Regions from separate parts of the Cereibacter sp. Soil_C_27 genome, predicted to be linked through region 2. Evidence: riboswitches for the same ligand, from Rfam matches in the RefSeq annotation. Region 2 holds a riboswitch; each other region holds the start of a gene.

Region 1 (6,614 bases), 600 kb from region 2:
GAAGTTGGTCTCGCCGATGAAGCTGGCGACGAAGCGGTTGGCCGGCCGGGTGTAGATGTCGCGCGGGCTGCCGATCTGCAGGATCTTGCCAGCGCTCATCACCCCGATCCGGTCGGACATGGTGAGCGCCTCTTCCTGATCGTGGGTCACGAAGATGAAGGTGATCCCGGTCTCGGTCTGCAGCCGCTTCAGCTCGGTCTGCATTTCCTTGCGCAGTTTCAGGTCGAGCGCCGAGAGCGGCTCGTCCAAGAGCAGCACCTTGGGCTGCGGCGCCAGCGCCCGGGCGAGGGCCACGCGCTGCTGCTGGCCGCCGGAGAGCTGGCTGGTCTTGCGCCCCGCCATCGCCTCGAGCCGGACGAGGGCCAGCATCCGGTCGGTGGTGGCGGCAACCTCGGCCTTGGGGCGGCCCTGCATCTGAAGCCCGAAGCCCACGTTCTGCGCCACGGTCAGGTGCGGGAAGAGCGCGTAGCTCTGAAAGACGGTGTTCACCGGGCGGCGGTTCGGCGGGTCGGTGGTGATGTCCTTGCCGTCGAGCAGGATGGCGCCGGAGGTCGGGGTCTCGAACCCGGCGATCAGCCGCAGGAGAGTGGTCTTGCCGCAGCCGGAGGGGCCGAGGAGGGTGAAGAACTCGCCCTTGCGGATCTGGACCGAGACGTCATCGAGTGCGCGGACGGCGACATCGCCCTGACCGAAGGCCTTGATTGCATTGCGAGCTTCGACGGCTATGGCTTCGGTCACTGATTTCCCCGCTGTCGTTTCGCCAAGGTTAAGCAGGCCCTCCGGCCTCTGGCAACCCTCACGCGGGTCTGAGAGGCAGGGGGGCGGGGCGGCGGTGGCTCCAGGGGGCAGCGCGCTCGATTTCTGCGCAGAGCGCGATCAGGAGTTCGTCCTCGCCGAAGCGGGTGGCCAGATGGATGCCGATGGGCAGACCGCCCGCCGACATGCCCAAGGGCAGCGAGGCGGCGGGCTGGCCCGAGGCGTTGAACACGGCGCAGAAGGGCGAATAGGCGAAGATGCCCTCGGGGCCGGTGCGGAAGGCGACGTAATCCTCGGTGTCATGCGAGAAGCGCCCGACCCGGGCGGGGGGCTCGGCGAGGGTGGCCGAGAGCAGGATGTCGGGGCCGCGCTGCGGATCGAAGAAGCGGGCCATCTGCCGCCCGAAGGCATGGATCTCGCCCACCGCCTCGAGGTAGCGCTCGCCCGAGATCTCGGCGGCGCGGGCCATGGCGCCGCGGCCCACGCCCTCCACCTCGCCGGGGGCGAGGTCGCGGCCCTTCAGCGCCTTGCGGATGCCGAGCGCCGTGCCGCAGGCGACGATGTCGGTCCAGGCGGCCATCATCGTCGCCACATCGGCATGGGGCCGCATCGGTTCGACCACATGGCCGAGGCTTTCGAGCAGCGCCCCGGTCTCGAGCACCGCGTCGCGCACCTCGGGATGGATCGGCGCGCCGCTGAAGGTGGTATCGCAAAGCGCCACGCGCAGCCGGGTCGGCGGGCGCGAGATGGCATCGGCATGGCTGCGGAGGAGCGGCGGGGCGCAGTAGGGCGCGCCGGGGTCGGCGCCGGCGCAGGCGTCGAGCATGGCGGCGGTGTCGCGCACCGAATGGGTGAGGAAGCCGTCGATCGCCATGCCGGCCCAGCCCTCGCCGGAGTAGGGGCCGTCGGGCAGGCGGGCGCGGGTCGGCTTGAAGCCGAAGAGGCCGCAGGAGGAGGCGGGGATGCGCACCGAGCCGCCGCCGTCGGAGCCATGCGCCATGGCGACGATGCCCGCGGCGACCGCGGCGCCCGATCCGCCGGAGGAGCCGCCGGAGGTGTGGTCGGGGTTCCACGGGTTGCGGGTCGGCCCGCCATAGACCGCCGCCTCGGTCGCGGCGCCGATGCCGCCCTCGGGCGAGGTGGTGCGGCCGAAGGTGACGACGCCGGTGGCGCGCATCCGCTCGAAGATCGCGGAATCCTGCGCATAGCGGGTGTTGGCCAGCAGCCGCGAGCCGTTGTGCGAGGGGAAATCCACCGCCTCGCAGCCGAGATCCTTCAGGAGGAAGGGCACGCCGGTGAAGGGGCCCGCGGGCAGGCCCGCGGCGATGGCGCGGCGGGCGACGTCTTCCTGCAGCAGGACGACGGCGTTCAGCATCGGGTTCAGCTCTTCCACCGATTGCAGGGCGGCGTCGAGCAATTCGTCGGGCGTCACGTCGCGCCGGGCGACGAGGGCGGCGAGATCGGTCGCATCCTCTGCGCCAAAAGTCCGAAACATGCGATTCCCTTCCGCCTTCCTGCCAGTCGAGCGGGCATGCTGCGGCGGGGGGCGGGGCAGGTCCACCCGGATTCGCCGCCCCATGTGCCTTTTACGACGCCTTTCGTCGCAGAAGCTGGCCGAAGGCGGGGCTTGACAGGCCGGAGCGTTAACCTAATGAGGACGTGCTTCGGTTCCGGCTGACCCCGGATGAAAAGGGAACGCGGTGCGGCCATCCGGCCCATCCCGCGGCTGCCCCCGCAACTGTGAGCGGCGAGCGACGGTCGACTGTGCCACTGGGATCTCCCCCGGGAAGGCCGACCCGAGCGAAGACCCGCGAGTCAGGAGACCTGCCGCAGCGATCACCCTTTCCGGGGCGCGGGGCGCGTTCCGGAGGCGGTCTTCCCGCTTCAGGTGACGAACCGCCGGCAAGGGCTGTCCCTCCGCCGGCACTGTCGCAAAGCTGCCCCGCCGCCTTTCCGGGCCGCGCGGGGAAAAAGGGAGTGAACCATGAAATACGCAGGCGTCTCGCTGCTGGCCCTGATCGCCGCCACCCCGCTGCCGGGTCTGGCGCAGGTGATCCAGCTGGAGGAGATAGTGGTGACGGCCGGTCTGGAAGAGACCGAGGCGAGCCGGACGGGGGCGAGCGTCAGCCTTCTGACCGAGGAAGATCTGCAGGCGAACGAAATCTCGCTGGCGGACAGCCTCGCGCGGCTGCCGGGCCTGTCCTTATCGCGCAATGGCGGGCTGGGGGCGACGAGCAAGCTGCGTATCCGTGGCCTCGGGTCGGAATATGCCGCGGTGCGCATCGACGGGCTGGACGTGGCCGACCCCTCCGCCACCCAGACGGCCTTCGACTTCGGCGGGCTGGCCACGGGCGGCCTGTCGCGCGTGGAGGTGCTGCGCGGGTCGCAATCGGCGCTCTACGGCTCCGAGGCCGTGGCGGGCGTGATCGACATTCGCAGCTTCCGCCCGACCGATCCGGGGGTAAGCGGTGCGGCCTCTGTCGAGACGGGGAGCAATGATACCTGGTCGGGCAACCTGTCGAGCGGGCTGCTGACCGACCGCGCGGAACTGGCTTTTACGGTGACGCGGACGATCACCGACGGCATTTCCTCGGCGGCCTCGGGCAGCGAGCGCGACAGTTTCGCCAGCACCTTCGCGACGCTCTACGGCGCCTTCGATCTGACGGACACGCTCCGCGTCGGTGCAAGCGCGCTGTCTGCCGACACGGTGCTCGACTTCGACGGCTTCGGCGCGATCGGGCCGGCAGATTCGTTCGACACGACCCGCGGCAGCCTGCGCGGCGGGAGGGTCTTTGCCGAGTTCAGCACGGGGGCGGTGGATCACAGCTTCTCGCTGTTCCAGACCACGACGAAGCGCGAGACGCCGGTGCAAGAGGTCTGGGACATCGGCTATTACGAGGGCACGCAGACCGGGATCGCCTATCTGGGCGGCGCCGATCTGACCGAGCAGATCCGGCTGGCCTTCGGTGCGGAGCGGACCAAGGAGGAGCTGATCGCCGGGGCGGGCATGCCGGGCAGCAACGAAACGGACGCGCTGTTCGGCGAGCTGCGCTATGCGGCGACGCCCGATGTGGACGTGTCGCTGGCGCTGCGGCATGACGAGCCAAGCGACTTCGACGGCAAAACCACGGGCCGGCTGGCGGCAGCCTGGCGGATTGCCGACGCGACCATCCTGCGCGGCGCAGCGGGGACCGGATTCCGGCTGCCCTCGACCTACGAACGCTTCGGCGGCTATGCATCGGAAGACCTGCAGCCGGAGACGAGCCGCAGCTACGAGCTGGGGGTAGAGCGGCTGTTCGGCGACGCCGGCAGTCTGGAGGTGACGCTGTTCGACACGACGATCACCGACCGGATCGGCTTCGACTTCGCCGAAACGAGCTGCGGGTCGGGCTTCGGCTGCTATGCGCAGGTCGATGGCGACACGCGCAGCCGCGGGGTGGAGCTGTCGGGGCGGATGACGATCGCCGAAGGCTGGGAGTTGTTCGGCAACTATACCTATACCGACGCCAAGACGACCGATCTGGGCGTCGAGACCCGGAGCGTACGGGTGCCGCGGCACGATCTGGTGCTGGGCGTGGACGGGCGGCTGGCCGACGGGCTGATCGGCTCGCTGACCGTGCAGCATGTGTCGGACGTGATGGACACCGCCGCGGTTTTCGGCAACCCGGACGAGCCGCTCGACGACTACACGCTGACGAATGCCTCGGTGACCTACGCGGTCTCCGACAGCGCGGATGCCTATCTGCGGGTCGAGAACCTGTTCGACGAGGAGTATCAGACGGTGAGGGGCTATGGACAACCGGGCCGGTCGATCTTTGCAGGGCTGCGTGCGCGGTTCTGACAGACGGGACGCGCGTCGCGTCGCCGGGGCGCTGTGCGTCGCGGTGGCGCTTGCGCTGGGTGCGGGCGGCGCGCGGGCCGGGGCGCCGGAAAGGGTCGTCTCGATCAATCTCTGCACCGATCAGCTGGCGATGATGCTGGCGGCGCCGGGGCAGCTGGTGTCGGTCTCGGCGCTGGCGGTGGAGCCGCAGTCGTCGTCGATGGTGGAGGAGGCGCGGGGCTTTCCGCAGAACTTCGGGCAGGCGGAGCAGGTGTTTCTGCTGCGGCCCGATCTGGTGCTGGCCGGCACCTTCACGGCGCGGGCGACGGTGGATCTGCTGCGCAGGCTGGGGGTGACGGTGGTGGAACTGCCGCCGGCCGACAGTCTCGACGACGTGGCCGCGCATCTGCGGCTGGTGGGCGCGGCGATGGGCCGGGAGGCGGAGGCCGAGCGGCTGGTGGCGCGCTACGAGGCCGATCTCGCGCGGTTGCGGGTGAGCGCCGAGCCTGCGCCTGCGGCGATGTATTACCCGAACGGCTATACCACGGGGGCGGGGACGCTGGCCGACGAGATCCTGCGCCATACCGGCTTTTCCAATGTCGCGGTGGCGGCGGGGCTCGCCGGGGGCGGCATCCTGCCGCTGGAACGGCTGGTGATGGCCGAGCCCGAGATGGTGGTGACCTCGCTGCCCTATCCCGGCGCGTCGCGGTCGGAGGAGATCCTCGTGCATCCGGCGTTGCAGGCGGTGCGGGAGCGGGCGGGGTCGGCCGAGGTGACCGACGCCGACTGGATCTGCGGCACGCCCCATGTCCTGCGCGCGGTGGCGGGGATGGGCGAGGCGCGGCGCGGACTGGATGCGGTGCAGCTGTCGCAGGCCGCGCCTTGAGCTATCGCGCGATTCTCGCGGCGCTGGGCGCGCTGGTGGCGCTGCTGTTCGCGGCGTCGCTGCTGGTCGGGCCTGCGGCGCTGGGGTTCACGGATTCCATCGTGGCGCTGCTGACCGGGCGTGGCGAGGCGGTGGTGCTGGTGATGCGAGAGATCCGCCTGCCGCGGGCGCTTCTGGGGTTGATGGTGGGCGCCGTGCTGGGGCTGTCGGGGGCGGCAATGCAGGGGTTCCTGCGCAATCCGCTGGCCGAGCCGGGGCTGATCGGCGTGTCCTCCTCGGCGGCGCTGGGGGCGGTGATCGCGCTGCAGACCGGGATCGCCGCCGCCTTCACGCTGGCCCTGCCGCTGGCGGCGCTGGCCGGGGCGGCGCTGTCGGTGCTGCTGATCCTCGGGCTGGCCGGGCCGCGGGGCGGGGCGCTGGCCCTGATCCTTGCCGGGATCGCCATTTCCGCGCTGGCGGGGGCCGGGGTGGCGCTGGTGTTGAACCTGTCGCCCAACCCCTTTGCCGCGATGGAAATCGTGTTCTGGATGATGGGCTCGCTCGCCGATCGGTCGATGGTGCATGTCGCGCTGGCCGCGCCCTTCATGCTGCTGGGCACGCTGATGCTGCTGACGCTGGGCCGGGGGCTTGATGCGCTGACGCTGGGCGAGGATGCCGCCGAGGCGATGGGGGTGCGGTTGGGGCGGCTGCGGCTGGTCTTGATCTTCGGCACGGCGCTGTCGGTGGGCGCGGCGGTTGCGGTGGCGGGGACAGTGGGCTTCGTCGGGCTGGTGGTGCCGCATGTGCTGCGGCCTCTGGTCGGGGCGCGGCCCTCGCGGCTCTTGCCCGCGGCGGCGCTTGGCGGGGCGGCGATGCTGCTGGCCGCCGATATTGCCGTGCGGGTGATCGCGCCGGACCGCGACCTGAAGCTGGGGGTGCTGACGGCGCTGGTCGGCTCGCCGTTCTTCTTGCACCTGATCTGGCGGATGCGGAGGCTCGAGGCATGAGCGTGCAGCTGACGGAGCTGACGGTGCGGCGCGGCGACTGCCCGGTGGTGGACCGGGTGACGCTGGCCGTGGGTCCGGGCGAGTTCGTCGGGCTGATCGGGCCGAACGGGGCGGGCAAGACCACGCTGTTGCGCGCGGCGCTGGGGTTTCTGCCGCATGAGGGGGA
Region 2 (6,614 bases):
ATCTTCTGGGCGAGATCGCCGGGCGGCTCGGGGCGACGCGGGCGCAGATCGCGCTGGCCTGGCTTCTGGCGCAGAAGCCCTGGATCGTGCCAATCCCCGGCACCACCAAGCTGCACCGTCTGGAGGAGAACCTCGGTGGGGCGGAGCTGCAGCTTTCGCCGCAGGAGCTGGGCGAGATCGGCGGTGTGCTGACGCAGATCGAGGTGCAGGGCGACCGTTATCCCGCCGAGATGATGGCCCAGATCGACCGCTGACGCGCAGGCCCGCCGCGGCCAGCCCCCTTGCGGGACGGGGCCGCGGCGGTCCATAGCAGGGCTGCCCAATCCGGACCCGCCCGATGACCCTCCCGAAGCGCCTCTCCGATCTCTGGCTCGCGCCGCACCGGCCGCTGTTCTTGGCGGCGGGGCTCTGGTCGGTGATCGCGCTTGTCTGGTGGCAATGGGGCGCGGTGCTCGGCCTGCCGTCGCCCGGCCTCGGCACGCCGGTGCACTGGCATGCGCATGAGATGCTGGCGGGCTTCGGCGGCGCCTCGATGGCGGCCTATTTCCTCACCGCCGTCACTGGCTGGACCGGGCGGCCCCCGGTAACGGGGCGGTTGCTGCAGGCCGTCGTCGCGCTCTGGTGTCTGGAGCGGCTGGCGATGGTCTGGGGCGACAGCCTGCCGCTGCCGCTGCTGGTGCTGCCCGGGATCGGCTATTTCGGGCTGGTGGCAGGGCTGCTCTACCACGACATCCTCGGCGCACGGGTCTGGGGCAAGCTCGGCTTTCCCTCGGCGGTCGTGGCGCTGGGGCTGGCGGATCTGCTCTTCGTGCTGGGGGCGCGCGACGGCACGCTGCCCTTCGACATGCAGGCGCTGACCCGCGCGCTCTGGATGTTCTTCGCCATCAAGGTTTCGGTGATCGGCGGCAAGATGCTGCCCGCCTTCACCGGCAACTGGCTCAAGCTGACCGGCAGGGGCCGCATGCCCCGGCAGAACCCGCTGGCCGACCGGCTGGGGCTCTTGCTGCTTTTCGCCGCCCTCGGCCTGACGCTCGCCGGGGTCGAGCGGGCCAGCGCCGTCGCGCTGATGCTGGCGGCGCTTGCCCAGCTCTGGCGCTTCGCCGGCTGGGCCAGCCTCACCGCGCTCGGCAACCCGCTGCTGGCGATGCTGCACCTGACCTTCCTCTGGCTGCCCGTCGGGCTGATGCTGGTCGGTCTCGCCCGGCTCTCCCCCGAGATCCTGCGCGAGGCCGATGCGGTGCATGCGCTGACCATGGGCGCGATGGGCGGGATGATCCTGTCGATCGCCGCCCGGGCGGCGGCGCGGCGTGACGGGCCGGCGCTGCGGGCCGGGCCGCCGTTGATCCTCGGCTACGCGCTAATCTGGCTCGCCACGGGCGCGCGGCTGGCGGTCGATGCGCTGCCCGACCACTACCCCGGGCTGATCGCCGGGGCGGCGACGCTCTGGACCCTCGGCTGGGCGCTGTTCCTGCTGGCCTTCCTGCCCACGGCGCTCGGGCCCGTCCTGCGTCCGATCTTCAGCGGGCCGAAGGCCTAGAACTCCACCCCGGCCTGCGCCTTGATGCCCGACCGGAACGGGTGCTTGACCAGCGTCATCTCGGTCACCAGATCCGCCGCCTCGATCAGCGTCTCGGCGGCGTTGCGGCCGGTCAGAACGACATGCGTCAGATGTGGCTTTTCGTCGCGCAGGAAGGCCAGCACCTCCTCCAGATCGAGATAGCCGTAGCGCAGCGCGATGTTGATCTCGTCCAGCAGCACCAGCCGGATCGACGGATCGCGGATCAGCTCCTTGGCCTTCTCCCAGCCCGCGCGGGCGGCGGCGATGTCGCGCGCCTTGTCCTGCGTCTCCCAAGTGAACCCTTCGCCCATGGCGTGAAACTGGCAGAGATCGGCGAAGTTTTCCGTGAGAAGCCGCCGCTCGCCCGTGTCCCAGGCCCCCTTGATGAACTGCACCACGGCGCAGGGCATGCCATGGGCAATGCAGCGCAGGATCATGCCGAAGCCGGAGGACGACTTGCCCTTGCCCGCCCCGGTGTGGACGATCACCAGACCCTTCTCGCCGCTCTTGCCCTCCATCATCCGGTCGCGGGCGGCCTTCTTCTTGGCCATCTTGCCGGCGTGGCGGTCGAGTTCGGCCTGTTCCGTGCTGTCGCTCATGCGGTGCTGCTCCTTGACATCGGGGAGGCTCCTGCGTCACATGCCCCCGTGTTGGTTCCTGTTTATGACAGGCGAAGAGGGAATGCGACAGGGCTTCGGCCCGAGGCGCAGCCGCCCCCGCGACCGTGACCGGAAAGGCCGCCCGAGGCCACTGACCGCAAGGTCGGGAAGGCGGGCGTCCGTTGGGTGAAGACCCAGGATCCGCAAGCCGGGAGACCTGCCAGCACAGAGACTTAACGGGCGGACGGGGTGTTCCGCGACCGGTGTGATGACGCGCCCGGCCCGCCCAGTCGTGTCTTCCATTGGCCCGGACCCCCCATGCCTTACGCAAAGGACCGGGGATGGCCGTCACGCTTCACGTCTGCACCACATGCCGTGCGGGAGAGCCCGTGCCCGAGGGCGCGCTGCCGCCCGGCGCACGGCTGCACGAGGCACTCTGCGCGGGCGAGGCGCCCGAGGGCGTGACCATCCGCCCGGTCGAATGCCTCTCCGCCTGCTCGCAGGGCTGCGCCGTGGCGCTCAGCGCGCCGGGCCGCTGGACCTATGTCTATGGCCGGCTGAACCCCGAGACCGACGCGCCCGCCATCCTTGCCGGGGCCGGCGCCTATGCCGGGGCCGCCGACGGCATCGTGCCCTGGCGCGAGCGACCCGAGATCTTCCGCAAACAATCCCTTGCCCGCATCCCGCCGCTGGAGGCCCCATGACCGCGCTCACCAAGATCCCCGTCACCGTCATCACCGGCTTTCTCGGCGCGGGAAAGACCACGCTGATCCGGCACCTGATGGCCAATCCGCAAGGCAAACGGCTGGCGATCCTCGTCAACGAGTTCGGCACTGTCGGGGTAGACGGCGACATCCTGAAAAGCTGCGCCGACGAGTCCTGCCCGGTGGAGAACATCGTCGAGCTGGCCAATGGCTGCATCTGCTGCACCGTGGCCGATGATTTCATCCCGACGATCGAGGCGCTGATGGCCCTGCCGCAGCGCCCCGACCACATCCTGATCGAGACCTCGGGCCTCGCCCTGCCGAAGCCCTTGCTGAAGGCCTTCGATTGGCCGGCGATCCGGTCGCGCATCACCGTCGACGGGGTGATCGCCGTGGCCGATGCCGAGGCCGTGGCGGCTGGCCGCTTCGCCCCCGATGTTGCGGCGGTCGAGGCGCAGCGCGCGGCGGATGACAGTCTCGACCACGAGACCCCGCTTTCGGAGGTCTTCGAGGACCAGATCTGCTGCGCCGACATCATCCTTCTGTCCAAGGCCGATCTGGCGGGCGACGCCGGGCTGGCCGAGGCGCGGGCGCTGATCGCCGCCGAAACCCCGCGCGAGGTGCCGATGCTGGCGATGACCGACGGGGTGATCGACCCGCGGGTGATCCTCGGGCTCGGCGCGGCGGCGGAGGACGATCTGGCGGCGCGGCCCTCGCATCATGACGGCGCCGACGATCACGAGCATGACGATTTCGACTCGGTGGTGATCGCGCTGCCGGAACTGACCGACCCCGAGGTGCTGAGCGCCGCCATCGTCCGTCTGGCGCGCGAGCAGCATATCCTGCGGGTGAAGGGCCATGTCGCCGTGACCGGCAAGCCGATGCGGCTTCTGGTGCAGGCGGTGGGCGAGCGGGTGCGGATGCAGTTTGACCGGCCCTGGGGCGCGGAGCCGCGCCAGTCGCGCCTCGTGGTCATCGCCGAGCATCACCACATCGACGAAGCCGCGATCAGCGCCGTTCTGGGGGCCTGACGGGTGCATCTGGTCTTCCGCGAAAGCCATGGTCTGGAAGAGGCGGAGACGCCCTTCGATCCGGGGCAGGACCCGGCGGATCTGGTCGTGCTGTCCTTCTCCGACAGCGACCTCGGGGCTTTCTCGGCGGGCTGGCACCGGGCGAAGGGCGCGCTGCCCTCGCTCCGGCTCGCCAATCTGGTGGCGCTGCGTCATCCCCTCTCGGTCGACACCTATGCCGAGCGCACGCTGGGCGGCGCCAAGGCCGTGCTGGTGCGGGTGATCGGCGGCGAGGATTACTGGGCCTATGGGCTCGCCACCCTGCAGGATCTGGCGCGGCGGCAGGGTATCGCACTTGCCGTGCTGCCGGCCGACGGGCGCGAGGATGCGCGGCTCGACCGGCTCTCCACCCTGCCGGTCTCGACCCTGCGGCGGCTGACGGCGCTCTGCGACGCGGGCGGGGCGGTGGCGGCGCAGGCGGCGCTGGCGCAGCTGGCGCTGGCGGCGGGGCTCTATGCCGGGCCGGTGATCGGCGCCAAGACCGTGCCCGACATGGGCTTCTACGACCCCGAGCGCGGCGTGATCCCGGCGCCGGAAAGCGCAGGGGTGCTGGTCAGCTTTTACCGCTCCTATCTGACGGCGGGCGACACCGCGCCGGTGGACGCGCTGATCGCGGCGCTGCGGCAGGCGGGCTTTGCCGCGCATGGCGTCTTCGCGCCCTCGCTGAAGAGCCCGGGCCTTGCCGACTGGCTCGCGCCGCATCTCCGCGCGCATCCGCCTCTGGCCATCGTCAACGCCACCGCCTTCTCGGCGCAGGGGCCCGACGGCACGACCCCCTTCGAGACGGCGGATTGCCCCGTGTTCCAGGTCGCGCTCTCCACCGCGCGGCGGCGGGAATGGGCGGTCTCCGACCGTGGCCTCTCGCCCGCCGATCTCGCCATGCATGTCGTGCTGCCCGAGGTCGACGGCCGGCTCTTCGCCGGGGTGGTCAGCTTCAAGTCGCCGGGCAAGCGCGACCCGGCGCTGCAGTTCAACCTCTTCGCCCACCGCCCCGACGCCGCCCGCATCGAGGCCGTGGTGGCGCGGGTGAGCGCCTGGGACCGCCTGCGCCGGACGCCGGTCGGGAACCGCGATCTGGCGCTGGTGCTTTCCACCTATCCCGGCAAGGGCTGGCAGATGGCCCATGCCGTCGGGCTCGACGCGTTGGCCTCGACCGAGGCGGTGCTGGAGGATCTGGCGGACGCGAACTATGCCATCGATCCCGGTGCGCCGCTGGAGAGCCTGCAGCACAGTTTCCAAAGCTGGCCGCTCGACGCCTATCGCACCGCGCTGGCCAGCCTGCCGCCGGAACTGCAGGCCGATCTTCACGACACATGGGGTGCGCCCGAGGCTGACCCCGCCTGCCGTGAAAATGCTTTTCATTTTGCCGCGCTGCGCCGGGGCAAGGCGCTGGTCGCACTGCAGCCCGAGCGCGGCGAGGCGCTGACCCGCGACGGCGACTACCACGACCTGACGCGCACGCCGCGCCACGGCTATGTCGCCTTCTACCTCTGGCTTCGCGCGCAGGCGCCGCAGGCGCTGATCCACATGGGGGCGCATGGCACGCTGGAATGGCTGCCGGGCAAGGCGGTGGCGCTTTCCGGCGCCTGCTGGCCCGAGGCGCTGATCGGCGCGACCCCGGTGATCTATCCCTTCATCGTCAACGACCCCGGCGAGGCGGCGCAGGCCAAGCGGCGCATCGGCGCGCTGACTCTGGGCCACCTGCCGCCCCCTCTGGCCGAGGCCGGGATGCCGGAGACGCTGGCCGGGCTGGAGCGGCTGCTGGATGAATATTCCACCGCCGACGGGCTCGACCCCGCGCGCCGCGGCCGGCTGATCGGCGCGATCCGCGACGAGGCCCGGGCGCGGGGCGTCGAGGACGATCTGGGCATCCCGCCCGGCGCCTCCGCCGCCGAGGCCATCGTGCGGATTGACCGTTTCGTCTGCGACATCAAGGAAAGCCGCTTCGGCGTCGGCCTGCATGTCTTCGGGCGCGGCGACTGCGGCGAGGCGGAGCGCGACGGGCTCTTGTCGGCGCTCTCCGGCTGCCGTGTCCGGCCTGGTCCCGCCGGCTCGCCGCAGCGCCGGGCCGATGTGCTGCCGACCGGGCGCAACCTCTTCAGCGTCGATCCCCGCGCCGTGCCGAGCCGCGCCGCCCATGCGCAGGGCGTGAAGCTGGCCGAAGAGCTGATCCGCCGCCACCTGCAGGACCATGGCGACTACCCGCGCGGGCTGGTCATAGATCTGTGGGGCTCGGCCTCGATGCGGACGGCGGGCGAGGAATTCGCCATGGCGCTGCATCTGGCCGGCCTTGCCCCGCGCTGGGACGAGGGCTCGGCCCGGGTGGCGGGCTTCGAGGTGATCCCGCTCGCCCTTCTGGGCCGGCCGCGCATCGACCTGACGCTGCGGGTCTCCGGCCTGTTCCGCGACATCTTCCCCGGTCTCGCCCAACTCTTCGAAGCCGGGGCCGAGGCGCTGGCCGAGCGGGAAGAGCCGCCGGAGGACAATCCCTACCGCCAGCGCGCCGCCCGGGTCTTCGGCCCGAAACCGGGGATGTTCGGCCTCGGCATGGGCTCGGCGCTGGAGGAATTCACCGAAGGCGCGCGACTGGCGGCGGGCGAGGCATGGCTTGCCGCCTCGAGCTGGGCCATCGGCAAGGACGGTCAGTCGCGGCAGGACCGCCCCGGCCTCGAGGCGCGGGTGC
Region 3 (6,614 bases), 1.0 Mb from region 2:
GGTGTTTCCGGCCGAGGTCGAGAATGCGGTGATGCAGATCCCCGGCGTGGCCGAGGTCGCGGTCTTCGGCGCGCCGCATGCGCTGCTCGGCGCCGCGGTCTGCGCCCGAATCCGCATGGCCGATCCCCTCGCCCCGCCCGCCGCGATCCGCACTGCGATCCGGCGCGGGCTTGCCGGGGTGATCGAACCCTACAAGATCCCGCAGAAGATCGAGGTGGTGAGCGAGACGCTCGCCACCGCCCGATTCAAGCAGAAGCGGCTCTGAGCCTCGCCTCCGCGCCACGGGTGCGGAGGGGTTTTTCACAGATAGGGCGCGATCACCGCCCGCAGATCGACCCGCGCCTTCAGACGGCTCGCCAGCAGGAAGATCCCGCCGAACTTGCGCTGCAGGAACAGCGTGTCCATCGGCGGCAGCGGAAAGGCCCCGCGGTCCTCGGCGATTGCCATGCCCGCATCGCGCAGCCGCAGCGGCAGGTCCGAGGCGCCGAAGTCGAACGCCCCCTCGCGGCGCAGCGGCTGCATCGACAGGTCGAACATCGCCAGCATCGCCCGCTCCAGCCGCTCCGGCGTGGTCTCGGCCAGAAAGCCGATCTCCCGCGCCGCCGTCCGGATGCCATCGGCGTCCTCGGCCACCCCGGCCCGCAGCAGGCGGCGATAGCTCTCGGCCAGGTCCGGCGCAAAGGCCCGCGTCGCGCCGAAGTCGAGCAGGATCAGCTTGCCCGTCTCCGGCGCATAGCGGTAGTTGGCAAAATTCGGATCGGTCTGCATCAGACGGAACACGAAGAGCTCGCGAAACAGCAGATCCACGAGCAGCGTCACGATGCGGTCCCGCTCCGCCTGCGGCGCCTGCGCCAGATCGTCGACCGGCACGCCCTCCATGAAGCTCATGGCCAGCACGTCCTTCGTCGTCAGATCGGCCTGCAACACCGGCACGGCAAAGGCCGGATCGTCCTGCAGCAGGCCGCCGAACTCGGTCAGGCAGCGCCCCTCGCGCTGGTAATCCGCCTCCTCGTGCAGCTGCCGCTTGGCCTCCTCCAACAGCGGCGCAAGGTCGAGCCCGCTCGGCACCAGCCCCGACATCCGCATCAGCGCCGCCACATTCGTCACGTCGGAGTCGATGCTGCGCCGCACGCCCGGATATTGCACCTTGATCGCCACGTCCCGCCCGTCCCGCGTCAGCGCCCGGTGCACCTGCCCGATGGAAGCGGCCGCGATCGGGCGCACGTCGAACTTCTGGAACTGCCGCAGCCAGTCCGGGCCCCAGCTCGCCGCCAGCACCTTCTTCAACTGCCCGCCCGGCATGTGATGTGCATCGGCCCGCAGCCGCCCGAGGATCTGCGCCAGCTCCGGCGGCAGCATGTCGCCCGCGTCCATCGACAGAAGCTGGCCCACCTTCATCGCTGCACCGCGCATCTGTGCCAATTGGTCGGCCACCTTCATCGCATTGCCCGGCGTCAGCAGCAGGTCGCCCATCGAGGGCCGCTTGCCCTGCGCCATCTGCCGCACCCCCTGCACGGCCATGCCGCCCGCGATGCCCGAGGCGAGCCCGCCCAGCCGGGCGATCCGCGACAGGCGGGAACTGGGAACGGCGAGGGATTTCGGCTCGGGGCTGCGATGCGGCACGCGGTATTCCTTGCTGGAGGAGGATCGGGTTGCAGAAGGCAGATAGGCCGCGGCAGGCAAAGGGCGCCGCCGCGGCGCCTCGGTGACCGGAATGTGAAGCAGGGCTCAGTCCGCCAGACAGATCTCGTGCCGCCAGATGCCGAGCAGGGTGCGCAGGATCAGCCCCGCCACCACCAGCACGAGAAGCCCGAGCAGCCCCAGCCCGATCAACCGGTGCGGCGCCGACAGGGCGGCCCCGGCATAGGCGAAGCTCGCGATGCTCAGCGCCGCCAGCGGGAAGGACAGCGCCCACCAGGACATCGCAAACGGCATCCGCCGGAACTTCGCCGCCTGCATCGCCACGATCAGCGCGAAGACATAGGCGATGCTCAGCAGGATATGCCCGAAGGCGCCCACCTCACCCGTCAGCCGCAGCCAGGCGACGAAGGAGACGGCAGGCGGGGCGACGAGGATCATCAGCGTCGGCACCATCTTGCCCGGCAGCGGGTCGTGGAACATCAGCCGGTTGATGACCAGCGTCAGCAGCACGATCCAGAACACCAGCCCGCCCGAGAAGAACAGCCACGAAATCTCGGGATGGCCCAGCGGCACGCCCGCCAGCGGTACGATCACATTGCCCACCGCCGGGATGAACCAGGCGGGGGTCAGCTGGCCCTGCTGGAAGCTGCGATGTCCGATCCATGCCGCGATCACCGCCAGCGCCAGAAGCCCCTGCAGCGCCGTGCCGGCCATCCAGACCACCCGCGCCGCCTCGGGCCGCTCGCCGAGCAGCGCCACCGACAAAAGCAGCATGGAGATCGAGATCGCCGGGAAGAAGGCGATTCGCACCGGATGATGCCACTCCGCCGCCACCGCCGCCGGATGGCGCAGCGCCTTGGCCAGATAGCCGAGCGCCACCAGCCCCAGAAGCCCCAGCGCCCCCCCGAGCGCCGCGCGCGACACCTCGGGCTCCCGCCCGAAGGCGGTCTCGGCCGCATGAAGCGCGAGGGTCAGGCCCATCATCCCCATGCCGATGGCAAAGAAGGTGACCGGGTAATGCGCGAGACGGGCATCCCCGGCGGGGGCGGCGGATGGGAGGGAGGCGGAGGAACTGTGCATGGCGGAAACCCCGGCAAAGACAGCGGCAGATCGGCGCCGCCCGTCCCTCCTAGCGCGGCCCGCGCCGCCGCACCGTGACCTCGTCACACAGGGCCTACCGCGCGCGGCGCTTGACCTCACCAATCGGTGAGGCTAGGCAAGATCTGTCGGTTTCCACATGGAACTAACAGGGAATCCGCCACGGCCTCGGCCGTGAACCGGAACTGCCCCCGCAACTGTAGGCGGTTAGCTACGCTCGATTTTCGCCACTGGGGCCCACGCCCCGGGAAGGCCGGGCAAAGCGTCGATCCGCCAGTCAGGAGACCTGCCGACAGCAGAAACGTAACGCCGGGCGGGGTGTCCGGAGAAGGATGCGTATGACCTGTGTCTGGCTTTGCGGCCTGCCCTTGGCCGACCCGCGCTCTCCTGTGGAGGCGCCCCCGTCCGGTGAGCGATCTTCCCCTCATCGGAGACCCAATCCATGACCCTCAGCCGACTTCCGGGCGCCGTTGCCCTGTTCTGCCTCGCGGGCGGCGCGGCACAGGCCACGACCTATCCGCTGTCGATCGACAATTGCGGCCAGACCCTCGTCTTCGACGCGGCCCCGCAGCGCGTCGTGACCATCGGCCAGTCCACCACCGAAATGCTCTATGCCCTGGGCCTTGCCGACAAGGTGCAGGGCACCTCGGTCTGGTTCAACGAGGTCCAGCCCGCCTTCGCCGAGGCCAATGCCAAGGTGGAGCGGCTGGCCGACAACCATCCCGGCTTCGAGGCCGTGATGGCCAAGGAGCCGGAACTCGTCACCACGCAATTCGAATTCCACGTCGGCCCGCAGGGCGCCGTCGGCACCCGCGCCCAGTTCAACGAGCTGGGGACCGAGGTCTATGCCATGCCCGCCGATTGCGTCGGCAAGGACAACATGGTGGGCGGCGACGGGGCGCGGACGCAGGAATTCTCGATCGAGCTGATGTATCGCGCGGTGCGCGAACTGGCGCAGATCTTCGACGTGGAGCCGCGCGGCGCCGATCTCGAGGCCGAGCTGCGCGCCCGGGTCGACGCGGCGGCGGAGAAGGCCAAGGCTCTCGGCATCGAGGGCAAGACCGCCGTGGTCTGGTTCTCCAGCCCCGATCTGGCGCTCGACCCCTTCGTGGCCGGGCAGAACGGCATCGCGGGCTTCCTCCTCAAGACGCTCGGCCTGCGCAACGTGGTCGACTCGAACGAGGAATGGCCCGCGGTCGGCTGGGAGACCATCGCCAGCGCCGATCCCGACTACATCATCGTGGCCCGGATGGACCGCCGCCGCTTTGCCGCCGACGATTACGAGGTGAAGCTCGACCACCTCTCGACCGATCCGGTGACCAGCCGGATGCGGGCGGTGCGCGAGAACCGGGTGATCGTCATCGACGCGCACCAGATCCACGCCGGCATCCGCATTCCCTCGGGCATCGAGACGGTGGTGGAGGCCATCGCGGCCGAGGGCCCGGCCAAGTGATCTCCGCCGCGACAGGGTCGGTGCGGCTCGGATCGCGGAGCCTGTCGCGCGGTGCGCTGGGGCTGGCGGCGCTCATGGTGGCGCTGACCCTCGGCATCTCGGTGGGCGAGACCATCATCCCGCCCGCCGTCATCTGGCAGACGCTGGCCAACCGGCTCTTCGGCAGCGACTATCCGCTGCCGCCGATCCAGGAGGGCATCGTCTGGAACTACCGCCTGACGCGCGCCATCGTTGCCGCCGCCTGCGGCGCGGGGCTCGCCGTCTCGGGCGTGGTGCTGCAGGCGCTGCTGCGCAACGCGCTGGCCGATCCCTATATCCTCGGCATCTCGGCAGGCGCCTCCACCGGAGCGGTGCTGATCCTCGTGCTTGGCATCGGCGCGGGCACCCTGCCGCTCTCGGTCGGGGCCTTCGCGGGCGGGCTTCTGGCCTTCACGCTGGTCGTGCTGCTGGCGCGGGCGGCGGGCGGCAGCACCGGGCTGCCGCAGGCCGGGCTCATCATCCTGTCGGGCATCGCCGGAACCCAGCTCTTCAACGCCCTCACCTCCTTCGTCATCGCCCAGTCAGCCAGTGCCGAGCAGGTGCGCGGCGTCACCTTCTGGATGATGGGCAACATGAGCGGCGTGCGCTGGCCCGATGTCTGGCTGGCGGTGCCGGTCTCGGTCGCGGGCGTGCTGCTCTGCCTCGTGCAGACCCGCGCCCTCGACGCCTTCACCTTCGGCGCCGAATCCGCGCTCACCATGGGCATCCCGATCCGCCGCACCCAGGCGCTGCTGATCGCGGTGGTGACGATGATCACCGCCACCATGGTCAGCATCGTTGGCGCCATCGGCTTCGTCGGTCTGGTGATCCCGCATGCCGCGCGCTTTCTCGTCGGCGTGCGCCACGCCCGGCTGGTCCCTGCCTCGGCCCTGATCGGTGCGGTGTTTCTGGTGCTGGCCGATGTGGTCTCGCGGGTGATCGTGCCCAATCAGGTGCTGCCCATCGGCGTGGTGACCGCGCTCGTCGGCGCGCCGGGATTCGCCGTCATCCTGATCCGCGGCCGGAAGATGCGGTCATGATCCAGCTCTGCAACGTGGGCTGGCGCGCGGGCACGACCCCGATCGTCGAGGATGTCAGCCTCGAGGTGCGCCCGGGCGAGACCTTCGGGCTGATCGGCCCGAACGGCTCGGGCAAATCCACGCTGCTCAGGCTGACGGCGGGGGTGCTGACGCCTGCCAGCGGCGCGATCCGGCTCGACGGCAAGGATCAGGCCCGGCTCTCGCGGCGCGCCATGGCGCAGATGCTGGCCTTCGTCGCCCAGCAGTCCGAGACCGCCGACCGGGTCAGCGTGCGCGATGCCGTCGATCTCGGCCGCACCCCCTGGCTCTCGCTGCTCTCGCCCTTCGGCCCGGCGGACGACGAGATCGTCTCGCGCGCCATCGCCCGCGTCGGCATGACCGACAAGGCCGACCGGGTCTGGCAAAGCCTGTCGGGCGGCGAGCGGCAGCGGGTGCATCTGGCCCGCGCGTTGGCGCAGGAGCCCAAGATCCTGCTGCTCGACGAGCCGACCAACCACCTCGACATCCACCAGCAGCTGTCGATCCTGCGGCTGGTGCGTGGGCTCGGCGTGACGGCGCTGATCGCGCTGCACGACCTGAACCAGGCGCTCGACTGCGACCGGATCGGCGTGATGCAGGAGGGCCGGCTGGTGGCCTGCGGCACGCCCGAGGACATCCTGACCCCCGCGCTTCTGGCGCGCGTCTTCGACGTACGCGCCAGCGTGCTGACCGACCCCGCCGATGGCCATCGGCTGATCCGCTTCTCCCTGCCGGAGGTCTGAATGTCCCTGCCCCCTCGCCCCTCTGATCGCGACCCAGCCGCCGAGACACCGGCCATGAGCATCGCCCCCGAGACCGCCGCGGCGATGGCCGCGCATTGGGACGGGCGGGCGCAGCGCTTCGACGCCACAGCCTCGCACAACCGCCACCGCGACGCCTGGCGCACAGTGCTGGCCGCAGCCATCGGCCCCGCGCGGCGGCGGGTCGTCGATCTCGGCTGCGGCACCGGCGGCTGCGCGGTGCTCCTGGCCGGTCTCGGTCACCGCGTCACCGGGGTCGACGGCTCGGGCGCGATGCTGGCCGAGGCCCGCCGCGCCGCCGACCGCGAGGGCGTGCCGCTGCGGCTGATCCATGCCGACATGGACCGCTGCACCCTGCCGGAAGGCGCCGCCGATCTGGTGAGCCTGCGCAACGTGCTCTGGACGCTGGAACGCCCGAAAGAGGCGCTGCGGCTCGCCCGGCGGCTGCTGCGGCCCGGCGGCATGGTGCTGGTCTCCGACGGGATCTGGCGCCGCAGCCCCGACGCGCGGATGGCCGAGCTTGCGCCGCATCTGCCGCACGCCTGCGGCGTCACCGAGACCGAGGCGCGGGACTGGCTGGCGGAA

The links. Region 2 has a riboswitch for cobalamin ahead of AC3A5Z_RS01800 (DUF1636 family protein). Riboswitches for the same ligand answer to the same signal wherever they lie in the genome.
Region 1: linked by a shared signal. The riboswitch ahead of AC3A5Z_RS04795 (TonB-dependent receptor plug domain-containing protein) and the one ahead of AC3A5Z_RS01800 (DUF1636 family protein) in region 2 are both predicted to bind cobalamin.
Region 3: linked by a shared signal. The riboswitch ahead of AC3A5Z_RS06880 (ABC transporter substrate-binding protein) and the one ahead of AC3A5Z_RS01800 (DUF1636 family protein) in region 2 are both predicted to bind cobalamin.

What each region holds. Positions count from the first base shown of each region.
Region 1 is NZ_JBDGJD010000001.1:958,755-965,368, forward strand. Features, by position in the region: gene AC3A5Z_RS04785 (ABC transporter ATP-binding protein) at 1-738, opposite strand, end outside; gene AC3A5Z_RS04790 (amidase) at 797-2,251, opposite strand; cobalamin riboswitch at 2,405-2,602, shown strand; gene AC3A5Z_RS04795 (TonB-dependent receptor plug domain-containing protein) at 2,741-4,597, shown strand; gene AC3A5Z_RS04800 (ABC transporter substrate-binding protein) at 4,548-5,462, shown strand; gene AC3A5Z_RS04805 (FecCD family ABC transporter permease) at 5,459-6,448, shown strand; gene AC3A5Z_RS04810 (ABC transporter ATP-binding protein) at 6,445-6,614, shown strand, end outside.
Region 2 is NZ_JBDGJD010000001.1:362,505-369,118, forward strand. Features, by position in the region: gene AC3A5Z_RS01785 (aldo/keto reductase) at 1-254, shown strand, start outside; gene AC3A5Z_RS01790 (NnrS family protein) at 338-1,537, shown strand; gene cobO (cob(I)yrinic acid a,c-diamide adenosyltransferase) at 1,534-2,157, opposite strand; cobalamin riboswitch at 2,193-2,396, shown strand; gene AC3A5Z_RS01800 (DUF1636 family protein) at 2,499-2,861, shown strand; gene cobW (cobalamin biosynthesis protein CobW) at 2,858-3,892, shown strand; gene cobN (cobaltochelatase subunit CobN) at 3,896-6,614, shown strand, end outside.
Region 3 is NZ_JBDGJD010000001.1:1,394,155-1,400,768, reverse strand. Features, by position in the region: gene AC3A5Z_RS06895 (class I adenylate-forming enzyme family protein) at 1-265, shown strand, start outside; gene AC3A5Z_RS06890 (ABC1 kinase family protein) at 301-1,623, opposite strand; gene AC3A5Z_RS06885 (SLAC1 anion channel family protein) at 1,729-2,721, opposite strand; cobalamin riboswitch at 2,852-3,047, shown strand; gene AC3A5Z_RS06880 (ABC transporter substrate-binding protein) at 3,182-4,192, shown strand; gene AC3A5Z_RS06875 (FecCD family ABC transporter permease) at 4,192-5,250, shown strand; gene AC3A5Z_RS06870 (ABC transporter ATP-binding protein) at 5,247-6,011, shown strand; gene AC3A5Z_RS06865 (class I SAM-dependent DNA methyltransferase) at 6,066-6,614, shown strand, end outside.